3 regions of the Agrobacterium sp. DE0009 genome follow, and region 3 is predicted to be linked to each of the others. Evidence: predicted binding sites of a transcription regulator. Region 3 holds the regulator's gene; each other region holds the start of a gene.
What was found. The regulator LexA, encoded in region 3, represses DNA repair genes until DNA is damaged. The targets are predictions, from matches to a motif close to TGTTCNNNNTGTGTTCNG.

Region 1: dnaE (DNA polymerase III subunit alpha) is a predicted target of LexA. The motif match lies at 1,885-1,902, and genes of this name have one in related genera.
Region 2: FS804_RS08800 (2'-5' RNA ligase family protein) is a predicted target of LexA. The motif match lies at 2,126-2,143, and genes of this name have one in related genera.

The regions. Positions count from the first base shown of each region.
Region 1 is NZ_VEIU01000001.1:655,814-661,627, reverse strand. Features, by position in the region: gene FS804_RS03345 (lipoprotein-releasing ABC transporter permease subunit) at 1-885, shown strand, start outside; gene FS804_RS03340 (ABC transporter ATP-binding protein) at 901-1,584, shown strand; gene dnaE (DNA polymerase III subunit alpha) at 2,115-5,615, shown strand; gene FS804_RS03325 (L,D-transpeptidase family protein) at 5,637-5,814, opposite strand, start outside.
Region 2 is NZ_VEIU01000001.1:1,734,948-1,740,761, reverse strand. Features, by position in the region: gene FS804_RS08815 (glutamine synthetase family protein) at 1-120, shown strand, start outside; gene FS804_RS08810 (FAD-binding oxidoreductase) at 122-1,423, shown strand; gene FS804_RS08805 (gluconokinase) at 1,493-1,981, opposite strand; gene FS804_RS08800 (2'-5' RNA ligase family protein) at 2,204-2,920, shown strand; gene FS804_RS24930 (hypothetical protein) at 3,116-3,283, opposite strand; gene FS804_RS08790 (ArsC family reductase) at 3,521-3,868, shown strand; gene ybaK (Cys-tRNA(Pro) deacylase) at 3,881-4,357, shown strand; gene FS804_RS08780 (aminopeptidase) at 4,446-5,684, shown strand; gene FS804_RS08775 (EamA family transporter) at 5,688-5,814, opposite strand, start outside.
Region 3 is NZ_VEIU01000001.1:548,605-554,418, forward strand. Features, by position in the region: gene FS804_RS02805 (ABC transporter ATP-binding protein) at 1-230, shown strand, start outside; gene purU (formyltetrahydrofolate deformylase) at 344-1,189, shown strand; gene lexA (transcriptional repressor LexA) at 1,415-2,137, shown strand; gene FS804_RS02820 (glutathione S-transferase family protein) at 2,402-3,079, shown strand; gene FS804_RS02825 (ComEC/Rec2 family competence protein) at 3,099-5,561, opposite strand.

The DNA of each region.
Region 1 (5,814 bases), 110 kb from region 3:
GAGGATATCGACAAGGTCAAGGAGGTCGCCACCAACATCAAGACCGGCGATCTCGTTGGCTTCATGGCAGGTGACGGCGTCCTCGTCGGTTCCAGGCTTGCATCGCAATTGGGTGTCACGGCTGGCGACGATATCACCCTCATATCACCGGAAGGTGACGTGACCCCGATGGGGGTTAATCCGCGCGTCAAATCCTACAAGATCTCCGGTGTCTTCGAGATCGGCATGTCCGAATACGACGCCTCGATGATCTATATGCCGCTCTCGGAGGCGCAGCTTTATTTCAACGCTGACGGAGTCGTGCAGTCCATCGAGCTCTATGTCAGCCGCCCGGATGACGTTGACGGCATCCGCCCGCTGGTGGAACAGGCGGCTGAAAGGCAGGTCTACATCACCGACTGGCGGCAGCGGAACCAGACCTTTTTCTCCGCCCTGCAGGTGGAGCGGAACGTGATGTTCATGATCCTGACGCTCATCGTCCTGGTCGCGGCGCTCAACATCATTTCCGGCCTGATCATGCTGGTAAAGGACAAGGGCAGTGATGTCGCCATTCTACGCACCATGGGCGCAAGCTCAGGTGCCGTGATGCGCATCTTTTTCATGACAGGAGCGGCGATCGGCACGGTCGGTACCTTCGCTGGCGTGGCGCTTGGTGTCCTCGTGTGTCTCAATGTCGAATCCATCCGGCAGTTCTTCTCCTGGATTTCGGGCACGGTGCTGTTTGATCCGCAGCTCTATTTCCTCAGCCAGCTTCCGGCCGAAATGGATATTAGTGAGACCATCACGGTCGTCATCATGGCTCTGACGCTCTCTTTCCTGGCAACGATCTTCCCGGCCTGGCGTGCTTCCAAGCTCGATCCGGTTCAGGCCCTGCGTTACGAATAAGGACCGCTTCGCAATATGGCAAAAAAAACAGTGCTGCGGCTTACCGGTGTCGAAAGAACCTATGGTCAGGGCGAGACATCGCTTTCCATCCTGCGCAAGGCGGATTTCCAGTTAAAGAGCGGTGAGATGGTGGCGTTGGTCGCCCCCTCCGGCACCGGAAAATCGACTTTGCTGCATCTCGCCGGGCTTCTCGAACATCCAGACGCCGGCGAAGTTTATATCAACGACGCGCCGTGTAACGGCCTGCCGGATGAGACGCGCACGGCGATCCGCCGCAGTGACATCGGCTTCGTTTATCAGTTCCACCATCTCCTGCCAGAGTTTTCAGCAGTTGAGAACGTGATGATGCCGCAGCTCATTGCTGGCCTCACGCAGGCAGAGGCCCGCAAGCGCGCGAGTGCGTTGCTGGATTACATGCGGGTAGGACACCGCGGAGAACACCGGCCGGCCGAGCTTTCCGGCGGTGAACAGCAGCGTGTCGCCATTGCCCGCGCGGTCGCCAACGCGCCCCTCCTGCTTCTGGCTGATGAACCGACCGGCAATCTCGATCCGGAAACGGCATCCTATGTCTTCGACGCGCTGGAGGCGCTGGTGCGACAGTCGGGCCTCGCCGCACTCATCGCCACCCATAATCACGAGCTTGCCGGCCGTATGGACCGGCGTGTGACGCTCGCCGAAGGAAAGATCGTCGACTTCTGACCCTGACCGGCAGGGCAGCATCTGTCTCTCAGCATTCCGAACGCAATGGCGGACCGTCATCTGGGCGCCGAGACAATGCCATAGCAAACCGCTGGGTTGCTGGCCTGGGTGATGTCGGCGTCGCGATGCAAGGATAAGCGTCCTTACTACATGATTTTTTTTGAACCCGGAGGTTTTGCCCCCTCCGGGTTTTTTGCTTTGGAGTCAGCGACTTGTTTGGCTGCTCGCGGGAACCCGCGGCGATTCTCCTGCATTGGCAAGAGGAACATCGACAGAACCCTGTTGACAAACGAACAGAATGAGAACAAAGTTAGAACATAACGAGTAAGGAGAGACCAATGACTGATTTCATCCGTGACGTTGCCGCTTTCACCTCCATCGCTGTCTTCGTTGCCAGCTTTTCGGTGATCCTCACCGCCCTGTGAAGAAGACACCGGCGCAGAAGCCTGTATGGACACCGCAAGGCGGTGGACATTGAGCGCCGGAAATCGGAAAATCGCCCCCGTGATTCAGAATGACAGGATGATGATATGGGCGATATGGTTGTGCATGGAGAGAGCTCTGGCGACACCGTGAACACTCCCGGTTTCGTCCACCTTCGGGTGCACTCCGCTTATTCCCTTCTTGAGGGGGCTTTGCCGCTCAAGAAAATAATGGCCAAGGCCGTCGCAGACGGTCAACCGGCCATTGCCATCACTGATACCAATAACCTTTTTGTGGCGCTGGAATTTTCCGAAAAGGCCCGCGACGAGGGATTGCAGCCGATCATTGGCTGCCAGCTGTCCATCGACATGCAGGATGCGGCGGATGACCGCCGCAGCCATAATAGCCATCTGCAGAAACTTCCCGCTATCGTCCTCCTCGCCGCCAATGCGGAAGGATACGAGCGTCTGGTCGATCTCGTCAGTCGCGCTTATCTCGACGGCGAGGGCAGTGGTCACGCCGTGCATATAACCCGCGCGTGGCTGGAAGGAGCTTCCAATGCGGGGCTCATTGCACTGACCGGCGCATCCGGCGGGCCAGTTGATATGGCACTGAAGGACGGCCACGCCGCGCAGGCCAGAGAGAGGCTTCTGGCGCTGAAGTCACTCTTCGGTGACGGCCTCTATATCGAGTTGCAGCGCCAGTCGGGTTACGATCGTTCGCACGAGCGGCGCATGATCGGCCTTGCCTATGAGCACGATATTCCGCTGGTTGCGACCAACGAAGCCTTCTTTCCGTCGAAGGCCGATTATGAGGCGCATGATGCGCTGATGGCCGTCGCGCACAATGCTATCGTCTCGGACGACAGCCGCTTCCGGCTGACGCCTGATCACTACCTCAAGAGCCGTGCGGAGATGACGGCGCTGTTTGCCGATCTCCCCGAGGCGCTCGACAACACCGTCGAGATCGCGCTGCGCTGCTCTTACGTACTGAAAAAACGTGGGCCCATCCTGCCGCGTTTCACCGGCGCCAGCGATGATCCGGAGGCGGCCGAGCGCGCCGAGACCGAGGAACTGCGCCGTCAGGCCGTGGAGGGGTTGAATCAGCGCCTTTCTGCCCTCGGCATGGCGCCCGGTTACACGGAACAGGAGTATCGCGACCGCCTCGATTTCGAACTCGGCGTCATCTCGCGCATGAAGTTCCCGGGTTACTTCCTCATCGTTGCAGACTTCATCAAATGGGCGAAACAGCACGATATTCCGGTTGGGCCGGGCCGTGGTTCGGGTGCGGGTTCGCTTGTCGCTTATGCGCTGACGATCACCGACGTCGACCCGTTGCGGTTCTCGCTACTCTTCGAGCGCTTCCTCAATCCCGAACGCGTATCGATGCCCGACTTTGATATCGACTTCTGTCAGGATCGCCGCGAAGAGGTCATACGCTACGTGCAGGCAAAATATGGCCGTGAGCAAGTGGCGCAGATCATCACGTTCGGTTCGCTGCAGGCTCGCGCTGCGCTACGCGATGTCGGCCGCGTGCTGGAAATGCCCTATGGGCAGGTGGACAAGATCTGCAAGCTCGTGCCCAACAATCCGGCCAACCCGACGCCGCTGTCCAAAGCGATTGAGGAAGAGCCACGCCTGCAGGAAGAGGCGGACAAGGAACCGGTGGTCGCCCGCTTGCTGGATATCGCCCAGAAGATCGAAGGGCTTTACCGGCACGCCTCCACCCATGCCGCCGGTATCGTCATTGGTGACCGCCCGCTGTCGAAGCTTGTACCAATGTATCGCGATCCGCGATCCGATATGCCGGTCACGCAGTTCAACATGAAGTGGGTGGAAAGCGCTGGCCTCGTCAAATTCGACTTTCTCGGCCTGAAGACGCTGACGGTCCTGAAAGTCGCCGTCGATTTCGTCGCCAAGCGCGGGATCAAGGTCGATCTTGCGGCAATCCCGCTTGAGGACGTCAAAACCTACGAGATGTTGTCGCGCGGCGAAACCATCGGCGTGTTCCAGGTGGAAAGCGCCGGCATGCGCAAGGCGCTGATCGGCATGCGGCCTGACTGCATCGAGGACATCATCGCGCTGGTGGCGCTCTATCGTCCGGGCCCGATGGAGAACATCCCGGTCTACAACGCGCGCAAGCACGGCGAGGAGGAGCTGGAATCAATCCACCCGACCATCGACCATCTGCTCAAGGAAACGCAGGGCGTTATCGTCTATCAGGAACAGGTGATGCAGATCGCCCAGGTTCTGTCGGGTTATTCGCTTGGGGAAGCCGATCTTCTGCGCCGCGCCATGGGCAAGAAGATCAAGGAGGAAATGGACAAGCAGCGCGAGCGCTTCGTGGACGGTGCGATCAAGAACGGCGTTTCGAAGCCGCAGGCCGACACGATCTTCGATCTTCTCGCGAAATTCGCCAATTACGGCTTCAACAAGAGCCATGCCGCGGCCTACGCCATCGTCTCCTACCAGACCGCCTACATGAAGGCGCATTACCCGGTGGAGTTCCTGGCGGCCTCTATGACGCTCGACATGGCCAACACGGAAAAGCTCAACGATTTCCGTCAGGACGCGGGGCGTCTCGGCATCGAGATCGTCGCACCGTCGGTGCAGACCTCTTTCCGTCAATTCGAGACGGGTGAGAACCGCATCTATTATTCGCTTGCGGCCATCAAGGGTGTGGGCGAGGGCGCGGTAGAGCACATCGTCCAGGTCCGCGGCGACAAGCCATTTACGAGCCTCGAGGATTTCTGCCTGCGCATCGATCCGAAGCAGATCAACCGGCGTGTACTGGAAAGCCTCATCAATGCCGGCGCTTTCGATTGTTTCGGCCGCGACCGTGCAGAATTGATCGGCGGGTTGGACCGGATCATCGGTTATGCGCAGATGGCGCAGAACAACCGCACCATTGGCCAGTCGGACATGTTCGGCTCCGGTGCCGGCAATGGGCCGGAAAAGCTGGTTCTGCCGGCTTTTCAGCCATGGCTCGCCTCGGAAAAGCTGCTGCGCGAATATCAGGTTCTCGGTTTTTACCTGACCGCCCATCCGCTCGATACTTACCGCCCGATTTTGGAGAAGTTGCGAGTGCAGAACTTCGCCGATTTTTCGGCCGCGGTAAAACAGGGCGCGACGGCCGGGCGCCTCGCCGGGACCGTCACCGGCAAGCAGGAGCGCAAAACCCGCACCGGCAACAAGATGGGTATCGTCACCTTCTCGGATGCTTCAGGACAATATGAGGCCGTGCTGTTTTCCGAGGGGCTCGGCCAGTTCCGCGATCTGCTTGAGGTCGGCAAGTCTCTTGTCATCACCGTGCAGGCGGAAGAGCGCCCGGAAGGCATTGGTCTGCGTATTCAGACGGCGCAGTCGCTGGAAGAAAAATCCGTGCAGATGCAGAAGGCGCTGCGTGTCTATGTCCGCGATTCCGGTCCGCTGAAAACGGTGGCGCGCCACCTCAACACCAAGGGTGACGGCTCCGTCTATTTCATCGTCATCAAGGATGAAGGGAGCCGGGAGATCGAGGTGGAGCTGACGGAGAAGTACCGCATCTCACCTGAGATCGCCGCGGCGCTCAGGTCTGCACCGGGAGTGGTCGATGTGGAGCTGGTGTGAGGCACACAGCTCACACAGTGCTCACACTGGCCCTTCTTTTGTGACGGTGATGAAGTCCGTACCGGTCCCTGTCTCCAGCTGGTGACTGATATCGGAGACGGTGATGGAGCTACCGCTCGAAAGCTCCTGCTCGATCCGATTGCGGACATCTGCGGGTATATCGACGCGGCTCAGCACGGCGCTTAACTGATCAAAACCA
Region 2 (5,814 bases), 1.2 Mb from region 3:
TATGCAACGCTCGGGCAGAAGTACCGCACGCTGTTCTCCGCCTGCAAACAGCAGGAGCTTTCCGAATTTTCCCTGCGTGTAACCGACGTCGAATATGACGCCTATATCAGGACGGTGTGAAATGGCTGAGGTAACCGATATTCCCAATCCCGGCCACACATCGTCGTGGTACGCGGCATCCGCCAATATCAAAACCGTGCGGCCGACGCTTGAGGGCGCGCTGGATGCGGATGTCTGCATCATCGGTGGCGGCTTCACCGGCATTTCAGCGGCGCTGGAACTGAGCGAGCGCGGTTACGCGGTCATCGTGCTGGAAGGTGTGCGGGTTGGCTTCGGCGCGTCGGGCCGCAATGGCGGGCAGATCGTCAATGGTTACAGCCGCGATCTCGAAACCATCGCCGGCCGCTACGGGCATGACAAGGCAGTAAAGCTCGGCGAAATGTCGCTGGAAGGCGGCGCCATCATCCGCAGCCGCGTCGCCAAATACGGGATCGACTGCGATCTCGTCGACGGCGGTATTTTCGCCGCCTTCACGCCGAAGCAGATCCGCGAAATGGAAGCCCATAAGGCCCACTGGGAAAAACACGGCCATGGCGGGCTCGAAATGGTCTCAAAGGCGGATGTCGGGAAATATGTGAAGACCGATCGTTATGCAGGCGGCATGATCGACCGCTTCGGTGGCCACATCCACCCTCTTAATCTTGTTCAGGGGGAAGCGGCGGCAGCCGAAAGCCTCGGTGCGCGCATATTCGAAAACGCGCGTGTCATTGCGGTGGAGCAGGGCGTCAATCCCATCGTGCGCACGGCAACGGGCAGCGTGAAGGCAAAATATGTCCTCGTCTGCGGCAATGCCTATCTCGGCACATTACTGCCGGAAATCGGCGAGCGAATGATGCCGGTCTCGAGCCAGGTCATGGCGACGGAGCCGCTCGATGCCGATCTGATCGAAGCCCTTCTTCCTGCCAATTATTGCGTCGAGGACGCTAATTACATTCTCGATTATTACCGCCGCACGTCTGACAACCGTCTGCTTTACGGCGGCGGCATCGGTTATGGCGGCAGCGACCCGGCCGACCTGACGGGTGTGATCCGGCCGAATATGCTGAAGACATTTCCGCAGCTGGAAAAGGCGAAGATCGACTTCGCCTGGAGCGGCAACTTCGCGCTGACCCTGACGCGCATTCCGCATATGGGCAGGCTCTCGCACAATATCTACTTCTCGCACGGCGACAGCGGTCACGGCGTCACCACGACCCATCTTCTGGGAAAGATATTGGGCGAAGCCGTTGCCGGCCACGCCGAGCGGTTCGATATCTGGAGTTCGCTGCCGAATTACCCGTTCCCGGGTGGAAAGACCTTCCGTGTCCCGCTCACCGTGCTCGGTGCCTGGTGGTACGGCTTAAGGGACAAGCTCGGCCTCTAGCGCATTCGAGTAAAGACGCGGCGTCGTTTACCTCACGCCATGTCTGCTGCTTCCGCAGCCCGGACAGTCCTAGAAGGTCACCGCCTTCAGTCCGGCAAGAGCATTTTTGGTGATCTCATCAGGTGTGGTGTCGATGCTGACGGTGACGACACCCGGTTCGCCGGTTGGCACTTCCAGCGTGGCAAGCTGTGTTTGAAGCAGCGAGAGTGGCATGAAATGGCCCTTGCGTTCGCCCATGCGCCGGCTGAGCAGCTCCAGGCTGCCGTCCAGATAAACGAAAGCAAGTGGACCGCCCGTGGCCTTGCGCAGATGGTCGCGGTAGATTTTCTTGAGCGCCGAGCAGGATACAACGACGCCACCGCTCGCGTTTCCCTTTTGCAACTCAGCACCGATCAGATCGAGCCAGGGCCAGCGGTCGTCGTCCGTCAGGGGAATGCCTTCCGACATTTTCTCGACATTGGATTTGGGGTGCAGCTTGTCGCCTTCAATGAAGGCAATGCCCAGCTTGTCTGCCAGCGCTTCCGCGACCGTGGACTTGCCCGACCCGCTCACTCCCATCACGACGATTGCCTGCGTCACGCCAACCTCTGATATTTCTGTTTCGACAGTGAGCCCCTAACATGTGCGGCAGGTCTCGTGAATACAAAAATGAGGGAGATTGCCTGCAGCCTCCTCCCAAATACTGCTCCGGGTCATCAAGTTCGTTCCGCTTTTGTTCTTTAAATTTTCCGGTGATGATGATAACGTCGAAACCTGGGCAAAACGCCCTGGAGTACCGCGGTGGGGTTCGATTTGGCAGACGCGAGGAATTTGGAGCAGCTATCCTTCGAGGGATGGGAGCCGGGGAAAGTACGGCGTTTTAATTCTCAATATACCACCAAGCTCTTGATCACCGTGAGACCGCCGGCAGCCCTGGCAGCACGGATTTTTGCCGATTCCTCGCACCACGCGGCGAAGCAAACGAAGCGCGAGGCTCATCCAGCAGCCGTTCTGCATATAACATTGCTTTGTGTTGGATGCTTTGAGGTTGTGCCGGAGGGGCTCGTTCATCGGCTGAAGAATACGCTCGGCGAGATCAAGGCCCGGCCCGTTCCGATAACATTCGATAAGAGCTCGCTGTTTGGCAATCGCGGCAGCCTCGCTTTGCACAGCAGCCATGAGATGCTGGAAATGCAGTCTTTATCGACGATGCTCCAACGTGCCCTTTGGCGGGCCAACCTGCCCTTTGTTGCGCCCTCCTCTTTTGCGCCCCATCTCGCGCTGATTACCGGATGTGGAAGAATTGAGCCGATGCCCGTCGAGAAACCATATAGTTGGCTTGCCGGAAGCTTCGAGCTTGTGTGCAGTCACGTGGGCGAACCGCAGCTTGAGTTACTCGCACGCTTCGCGCTTACCCCGAAAGCAGAGTGTTACGAGCGGCCTGAAAGCCAACTGCACTTACCAGGAAAAATAATCGGACACTCTAAACGGTCGATGCAGAGGGCATCGGCGCAATAACGGGTTAAAGGCTTACGAGCCAGGGGTATGCCAGGCTATGTTCACTTCGGTTGGTCCGACGATCGGTTTAATTGATGGGACATTGCAACAACGGCACAGCCTTCTTGTCCATTGGTCCACACTGAGCGCATCAACACCAAAAGGCGTCGATCGTGCAAGCGAGGCGATTTCGCCTCGCTGGAAGCAATGTGCAGCTTAGAGCTGGACCTTGTCAAATGCCTTGCCGTCGATGCCGAGGGCTTCGAGGTCGGCGCGGGCGGGCTTGCGATGTGCGCGAACTGCGGCCGAAACCGAAAGTGCTGCACCGAGAACGGCGAAAGTTTCACCGAAGAAGTGACGCGATGTCTTAGCAACCTGACGCATTTTTTCTCTCCATCTTTGATGCCCAGATAATGGGCATTCCGGCGTCGCTCTACAACGCCTGATGCAGCAGGGAAGCCATGCAGCTTTGCTCGCGCTCGTTTGGATATCAGTCAATTCATTTTTGCATGGCTCGAGAGCTTGAGCGGTATATTTGCGCAGGGCGTCGAGCCGGACGGGTTGAACGAGCCGGATAATTTGTTATGCCGGGATGCTGAGCGCGATGTAGAGGTGGATGGAATGACGGTCACGATTTACGGTATCAAGAACTGCGATACGATGAAAAAGGCCAGAAGCTGGCTTGAAGCCAATGGCGTCGACTATTCCTTTCATGACTACAAGGCCGCCGGCATCGACCGCGCTCATCTTGAGGCATGGTGCGATGCCGCAGGCTGGGAAACCGTCCTTAACCGGGCTGGCACGACGTTCAAAAAACTGGACGACGCGAAGAAGGCCGATCTTTCGCGGGAGAAAGCCATCGCATTGATGGTGGAGCAGCCCTCCATGATCAAGCGACCGGTGCTGGAGACGCGGGGCAAGATCACGGTCGGCTTCAAGCCGGACACTTATCAGGCCCTTTTTGCGTAAGCAGATTTAGCCATGTCGAAAACAACCCGCGCAACGCAAGTGTTGACGAAGGCCGGCATCGCCTTCACCACTGTCACCTATGACTACGACCCGACTGCCGATCGCATCGGTTTGCAGGCGGCGGCAGCGATTGGCGAGCCGCCCCATCTGGTGCTGAAGACGCTGATGGCTGAGCTCGATGGCAAGCCGGTCTGCGTTGTGGTTCCTTCGGATCGGGAAGTGAGCATGAAGAAGCTCGCGACCGCCTTCGGAGGCAAATCGGCCAGCATGATGAAGCCCGCCGAAGCGGAACGGGCAACCGGCTACCACGTCGGCGGTATCAGCCCTTTCGGGCAGAAGAAGCAGGTGCCGACAGCCATCGAATCCACTGCCATGGGCCATGATTACGTCTACATGAATGGTGGGCAGCGCGGCTTGCAACTGCGGCTTTCCCCGCGCGACGCGCAGACGGCATTAAACGCGATCGCCGCGCCGCTGGTCGCCGATTGAAGCGCGAGAGGCAGCGTTGAAAGCATTTGGCTTTCAGTTGGAATGGGCTATGGTCGGCGCCTCCGAATGAAATAGACGAAGGCAGATCATGACTGTTTCTCCCATCGATCCCGTCAAACTCGAAAAACTGGCCGAAGTCGCCATCAAGGTCGGCCTGCAATTGCAGAAGGATCAGGATCTGGTGATCACCGCGCCGCTGGCAGCCCTGCCGCTGGTGCGTTTTCTGACCAAACACGCCTATATGGCCGGTGGCGGGCTGGTCACCACCTTCTATTCCGATGAAGAAACCACGCTTGCCCGCTATCGCCACGCGAGCGACGCCAATTTTGACCGGGCTTCCGGCTGGCTCTATGAAGGCATGGCAAAAGCCTATGCCAATGGCGCAGCGCGGCTGGCGATTGCCGGCGACAACCCGATGCTGCTGGCCGAACAGGATCCGGCCAAGGTGGCGCGCGCCAACAAGGCCAATTCCACCGCCTACAAGCCGGCGCTGGAGAAGATTTCCAACTTCGACATCAACTGGAACATCATCTCTTATCCAAACCCGTCCTGGGCAAAGCAGGTCTTCCCCGATGTATCGGAAGACGACGCTGTCCGCAGGCTCGCGGATGCCATTTTCGCCGCATCGCGCGTGGATGTGGCCGATCCGGTTGCAGCCTGGGCGCAGCATAACGCCAATCTTGCCAAGCGGTCGGCGTGGCTCAATGGCGAGCGTTTTTCGGCACTGCGTTTCACCGGTCCGGGAACGGATGTCACGATCGGGCTTGCGGACGGGCATGAATGGCACGGCGGCGCTTCGGTCGCCAAAAACGGCGTAACCTGCAACCCGAATATCCCCACCGAAGAGGTCTTCACGACGCCGCACGCGTTGCGCGTGGATGGTTATGTTTCCAGCACGAAACCCCTTTCGCATCAGGGTACGCTGATCGACGATATCCAGGTAAAGTTCGAAGCTGGCCGCATCGTCGAAGCCAAGGCTTCGAAGGGCGAAGCCGTATTGAACAAGGTCCTCGACACTGACGAAGGCGCGCGGCGCCTGGGTGAAGTGGCGCTGGTGCCGCATTCCTCGCCGATTTCGGCAAGCGGCATCCTTTTCTACAACACGCTGTTCGATGAAAATGCCTCATGTCACATCGCGCTTGGCCAGTGCTACTCGAAATGCTTCCTTGACGGCGCTTCGCTGTCGCAAGAGCAGATCAAGGCACAGGGCGGCAATTCCAGCTTGATCCATATCGACTGGATGATCGGTTCCGACAAGGTGGACATTGACGGCGTGAAGCCGGATGGCTCCACGGTTCCTGTCATGCGCAAGGGCGAATGGGCCTGACGGCTATTTCGGCAACTGGCTGCGCTGGCTGAGCCAGATGCTGAAAAGCACCGCCATGAAGCCGGCGATCTGCGCTGGCGTGAGGCTTTGACCGAGCGCCAGCCAGCCCAGCAGCGTTGCCACAACAGGA
Region 3 (5,814 bases):
TTGCACCGCTGATTGTCGCCGAAATCCTGCGTATCGTCGCCGACCTGCGTCAAACCGGTGTCTCCATCCTGTTGGTCGAGCAGAATGCCCGCGCCGCGCTCGAAATTGCCGACGAAGCTTATCTCGTCGAACTTGGTGAAGTGCGCCGCTCAGGCCCAGCTTCCGAACTCGCCGTCGATCCCGCTCTGATGGCGAGTTATCTCGGGCCGGGCGAACACGCCATCCAGTGACATCCGCGACCGCTTCGTGCTGACGCTCGGCCCCGTGGAAACGGGGCGTGGCTCCGCGTGGGCGCCGCTATGACAGCAGTCCAACCGCAACTCCATCTTCCAGGAGGCTTTAGATGAATTACGTCCTGACGCTGCGCTGCCCCAACAGAAGCGGAATCGTCGCTGCGGTCTCGGGCCGCATCGCACAGCATGGCGGCGATATTTATGAAGCTCAACAATTCGACGACCATGAAACGGGCATGTTTTTCATGCGTGTCGCCTTCTCCATGGCCGGCGACGAGGCAGGCTTTCGCAATGGACTTGCCGAGGAGATCGATCGCTTCGCTCTCGACGCCACGCTGCGTCCAGCAGGTGCGCCGCGCAAGCTGCTGCTGCTCGTTTCCCGCTTCGACCACTGCCTCGGCGATCTTCTCTATCGCCACCGCATCGGCGAATTGAATGCCGAGATCGTCGGCATCGTCGGCAACCACCCCCGCGAGGCCCTGAACCTCACGCTGATGGGCGGGATAAAGTACCATCACCTGCCGGTGACAAAAGACAACAAGGCCGAACAGGAAACGCGCATCAAGGACATCATCGAAGAAACGGGCACCGACCTCGTCGTTCTTGCCCGCTACATGCAGATCCTGTCGGACAACTTCTCCGAATACTTATCCGGGCGCTGCATCAACATTCACCACTCCTTCCTGCCGGGTTTCAAGGGCGCAAAGCCCTATCACCAAGCCCATGAGAGGGGCGTCAAAATGATCGGTGCAACGGCCCATTACGTCACCCGCGATCTCGATGAAGGGCCGATCATCTGCCAGGACGTCGAGCCGGTCAGCCATGCCGATACACCGGATGAGCTGGTCCGCAAGGGACGCGACATCGAGCGACGCGTGCTGGCCCGGGCGGTTTCATGGCACCTTGAGGACCGGGTGCTTCTCAATAAGAACAAGACGGTCGTTTTCGCGCGATAGCACAGCCCGATCTACACCCTGACCTGAAACGCGGAACAAATGGGACGCGTCGGGGCCCCGCCTGGGAACGACTTCTGGAGCTTTGGTTACCTCCAATTTGCAAAATGTAAATCCGAGCGAAGCTTAACCAGATTTTAGGGGATTGCGGAACACATATGGAACATATAGTGTTCGTTCTGTATTTGTTTCGCGACTCCAACGACGATTCTCAAGGGTGTTTTCCTCATGCTCACGCGCAAACAGCAGGAATTGCTTCTCTTCATTCATGAGCGAATGAAAGAGTCCGGCGTGCCGCCCTCCTTCGATGAAATGAAGGATGCACTCGATCTTGCTTCCAAATCCGGCATCCACCGGCTGATCACGGCGCTCGAAGAGCGCGGGTTTATTCGCCGGCTACCCAACAGGGCTCGAGCGCTCGAAGTCATCAAGCTTCCGGAGGCCTATACGCCGGGCGCAAGGCCGCAGCGCGGCTTCTCACCGAGCGTTATCGAAGGCAGTCTCGGCAAACCGAAAACGCCGGAGCCGCCCCCTGCTCCCAAGGCACCCGCAAATGACATTGCAGGTGCGGCGACCGTACCTGTCATGGGCCGGATCGCTGCCGGTGTGCCGATCTCGGCCATTCAGAACAATACGCATGACGTGGCCGTTCCAGTGGACATGCTAGGCTCAGGCGAACATTACGCGCTTGAGGTCAAGGGCGATTCGATGATCGAGGCCGGCATCTTCGATGGCGATACGGTCATCATCCGCAATGGAAATACGGCCAATCCGGGCGATATCGTTGTGGCGCTGGTGGATGATGAAGAAGCCACGCTGAAGCGGTTCCGCCGCAAGGGTGCATCCATCGCGCTGGAAGCGGCGAACCCGGCCTACGAGACCCGCATTTTTGGGCCTGATCGGGTGAAAATTCAGGGCAAGCTGGTGGGGCTTATCCGGCGCTATCATTGATGCCGCCGTCGGTCTGGATAAAACCGGATCGATTGGCAAGACATATCTAGCCTTCAAGATGAATGGCGCGTCATTCCGGTGGATTGATGCGCTTTTTTCTTTTGAAGGCATGAAGGTGCTTTTGAAAGGGTCAAGGCGGGTTTGACACGAATTCGGCCTGGATGTCGTTCACCCATCAACGGGCTTTATGAGTGCGATGGATTCTTTGCGATATTCGCCGCAACGTCGCTGGTATAAAACTGCGACACAGTCAGGAGACACGCCATGTATGATCTTTATATCGCAAACAAGAACTACTCCTCCTGGTCGCTGCGGCCATGGGTGTTGATGCGCACGCTCGGTATTGCCTTTGAAGAGAAACTCGTTCCCTTTGGCGAAGGCGTCTCATTTTCCACCTTTTCTCCCACCGGCAAGGTCCCCTGCCTCGTCGATGAGGGTGTGACGGTCTGGGAATCGCTGGCGATCGCGGAATATCTCGCCGAGCGTCATCAAGGGGTCTGGGCAAGCGACAAGCAGGCCAGAGCCTGGTCGCGTTCGGCGGCAAGCGAAATGCATGCGGGATTTTCGTCGCTGCGCAATCTCTACCCCATGTCGGTCGGCATTCGTGTCACGCCAAAGCGTGGTGATGCCGGGCTGGCAGCTGATATCAAGCGTATCGATGTTTTGTGGAGCGAAGGCCTTTCGACCTTCGGTGGTCCTTATCTCGCCGGCCAGAAGTTCACGGCAGTGGATGCCTTCTTCTGCCCCGTGGCATTCCGTTTCCAGACTTATGGTGCGGATCTATCCCCCGCAGCAAAGGCCTATTGCGATCGCCTGCTCGCCCTGCCCGCCATGCGCGAATGGTATGAGGCAGGCCTGAAAGAAATGTGGCGGGACCCAGCGCATGAAGACGAAATCGCCAGCATCGGTCAGTTGACTGCGGATCTGCGCGCGAAGGCTTGAGACGATTTGCCGGCGGCAATCATTGCGACGCCGCCAGCAGACGCGTGATCGTTTCCGGTAGCTCATGCTCGTAGCGACCAGATTTCCAATCGTAATACCGATGTTCGCTCCAAGACCGGTTCATGCCTGCGGTCGAAGCGCGCAGTTTTTCCACGACGCCCGGCTGATTGGCTGACGCGAAGTTGATCTCCACTGAACCAATGCGCCGCAAGATGTCTCGATTGAGAAGCAGCGCGCCTGAGCGGCACTGTGAAAACGAGGTTCTCTGGGAAACAATGACGACGTCGGCGATGTCACATGCCTTTCCAGCCAGACGCCCTTCCTCCAGCACGATGATCCATTCGCCGCTCTGTGCCTGCGCCACGCACCAGCGACCCCGCTTGCAGGTGAAAACGCCCGGCGTTCCCGCTTTCAGCGCAACCGCCATCTCGCGTGCGGCGGCTCGCAACTCCTCCTGCGACAGCTTTGCTTTTTTGGTAAACGTCTCTGGCCGGTCCCGCTGCAGAATAACCGGCGCCTGCGGTGTCTTGGCAAGCAGCAGCGCCCTCTGCCACTGGTCATAAATAAAGCCATGGGGTCGGGTTCTCGTGGTGTAAACCTTCTCATCGGCAAGAAGCGCCACCAGCGAGCCATCTTCATGAACGAGGAGATCCGGCAGATCGCGTTGAAATGTCGTTGCCGAGAGCCCGAAGGCAAGCAGCAGAGGCGGGATGCCCAAGAGCGCCAGGCGGGTGCGCAACAGGGTGAGCAGCAGAAAGCCGGCCGAGGCGATACCGATGAACCAGCCATGCGGGCGTCCGGTCGCTGCGCTTCCGCCCCAGGACGCAACTTCGTCCGCGACCTCGATGACCATCGCCATGCCATAGCCCATGACCTTCAGAAATGGCGCGTCGAGCCCGAACGGCATCAGCAGCATGGCGATCAGACCGAAGGGCATCACAATCAGCGACATCAGCGGCGTCGCGGCAAGATTGGCGAAAAGTCCATAGGTGGTGACACGTTGGAAATGTTCGGCGGAATAGATTGCCGTCGAAAGCCCGCCAATCAGCGACGTCGTGATGACGCCCGCCATCACAGCGCCTGCCATCTGCGCGACCGTGATCCAGCTGGGCTTTCTTCCCATATAAAGACGCTCGCGACCACTACGCCGGCGGCTCCAGGCGGCGTAGGCGGAAACAAGCGCGATTGTCGCCGCAAAAGACATCTGAAAGCTTGGCCCCATCACTTCGGAGGGCGAGAGCGCGAGAACAATGAGAGCGGAAAGCGCGACGTTTCTGAGGCTGAGCGACGGCTGGTCAAACAGCACCGCGACCAGCATGATCGACATCATCAGCCAGGCCCGTTCTGCTGAAACCGCGAAGCCGGAGATCAGATAGTAGCATAGCGTCATGACGAGCGCTGCGAAGGCGGATATCTTCTTGACTGGCCATCGCTGGGCAAAGGCCGGAAACAGGCTGAACCCCATCCTCATGCCGACAAAGAAGATGCCTGACGCCAGGGCCATGTTGAGCCCGGATATGGCGACGATATGGGCAAGCCCCGACACCCGCAACGCCTCCATTGTCTCCGGCGATATGGCCTGTCGCTCATCGGTGACGATGGATGCGGCGAAGGCACCCGCGTCGCCTCCGATCGTCGTGCGAATGCGCTCGGCGATGGCGGCGCGCAGGCGATAGAGCCACATGTCGGCCATCTCCAGCCAACCCTCAGCCCCAAGGTTCGCCATCGCCAACGGCTGGGGCGGCTGGTAAAAGAAGCCTGTCGCTCCGATACCGCGGAAATAGGATGAAAAGGCGAAATCGTTCAATCCCGGCAGAGCCGGTCCGGACGGCGGAGAGAGCCGCGCCTTGCCGCGAATGATCGCGCCTATCGGCATGGGTTCGCCGCCACCACGCGCGAGAAGCGACACCCTCCCCGGCGAACGCGTAAGTGATGGTGCTTCAGTGGAGTGGAGCTCGACGAGATATCGCCAGTCACCCCGCGCATCCACCTCACGCCGGACGACCTTCCCGGTAACCGTCGTGGTCACCGGCGTGTCCAGAAGGACAGTCGCGGCGCGGCGGGTTTCCAGTTCCGCAAAAAGCATGCCGAGCAACATCAGCGCGACAACGCTGCAAACCCTTGACCCGGCATCAAGGCGATATCTGGTTAGCAGCGCCAAGGGGGCCGCGACCAAAATCGCGATGATCAGAAGCGGCAAGGAAGGCGTGGTCCCAAGAGAAAACCACAGGATTGCCCCGCAGCCGATGAAGACGGGTACAAAGAGGAAATCGTGACCGAATGCGCGTTCTTCCGTCAGCCATGCGGCAAGTTTTTGAGTAACGGAAATGTTCCGCGCCGCCACATCAACCAAGGCCGGCACAACAGCGGTCGGCGCGGCGCCTGAGCGCCGCAGCGGCGCCAGGATATCCACCGTGCCGGGGGTATCTCCCTGCAGCGTTTTGACATATCCGAAATGCTCTTTTTCACCTTGACCAAGCATTCTGGGCCGCGCCCCTGCCGCACTGAAGACAGGTTTGCAGATGGACTGCCGGTATTGCAATGCTTTCCTTTAACTCTGCGTTGACCGAGATTGAATTGCTGCCAATCACAAGGCCAAAAGCAAGGCGTTCACCTTTGCCGCAATGCACAATTTGACCTTTGGATAGCTTGGCATCTGCGACAGGATCATATAGCTAATCGGTAGACGCTTAACCGCGGGGCGCATCCAAACGCCCCCACCCGCATGTTTTCGG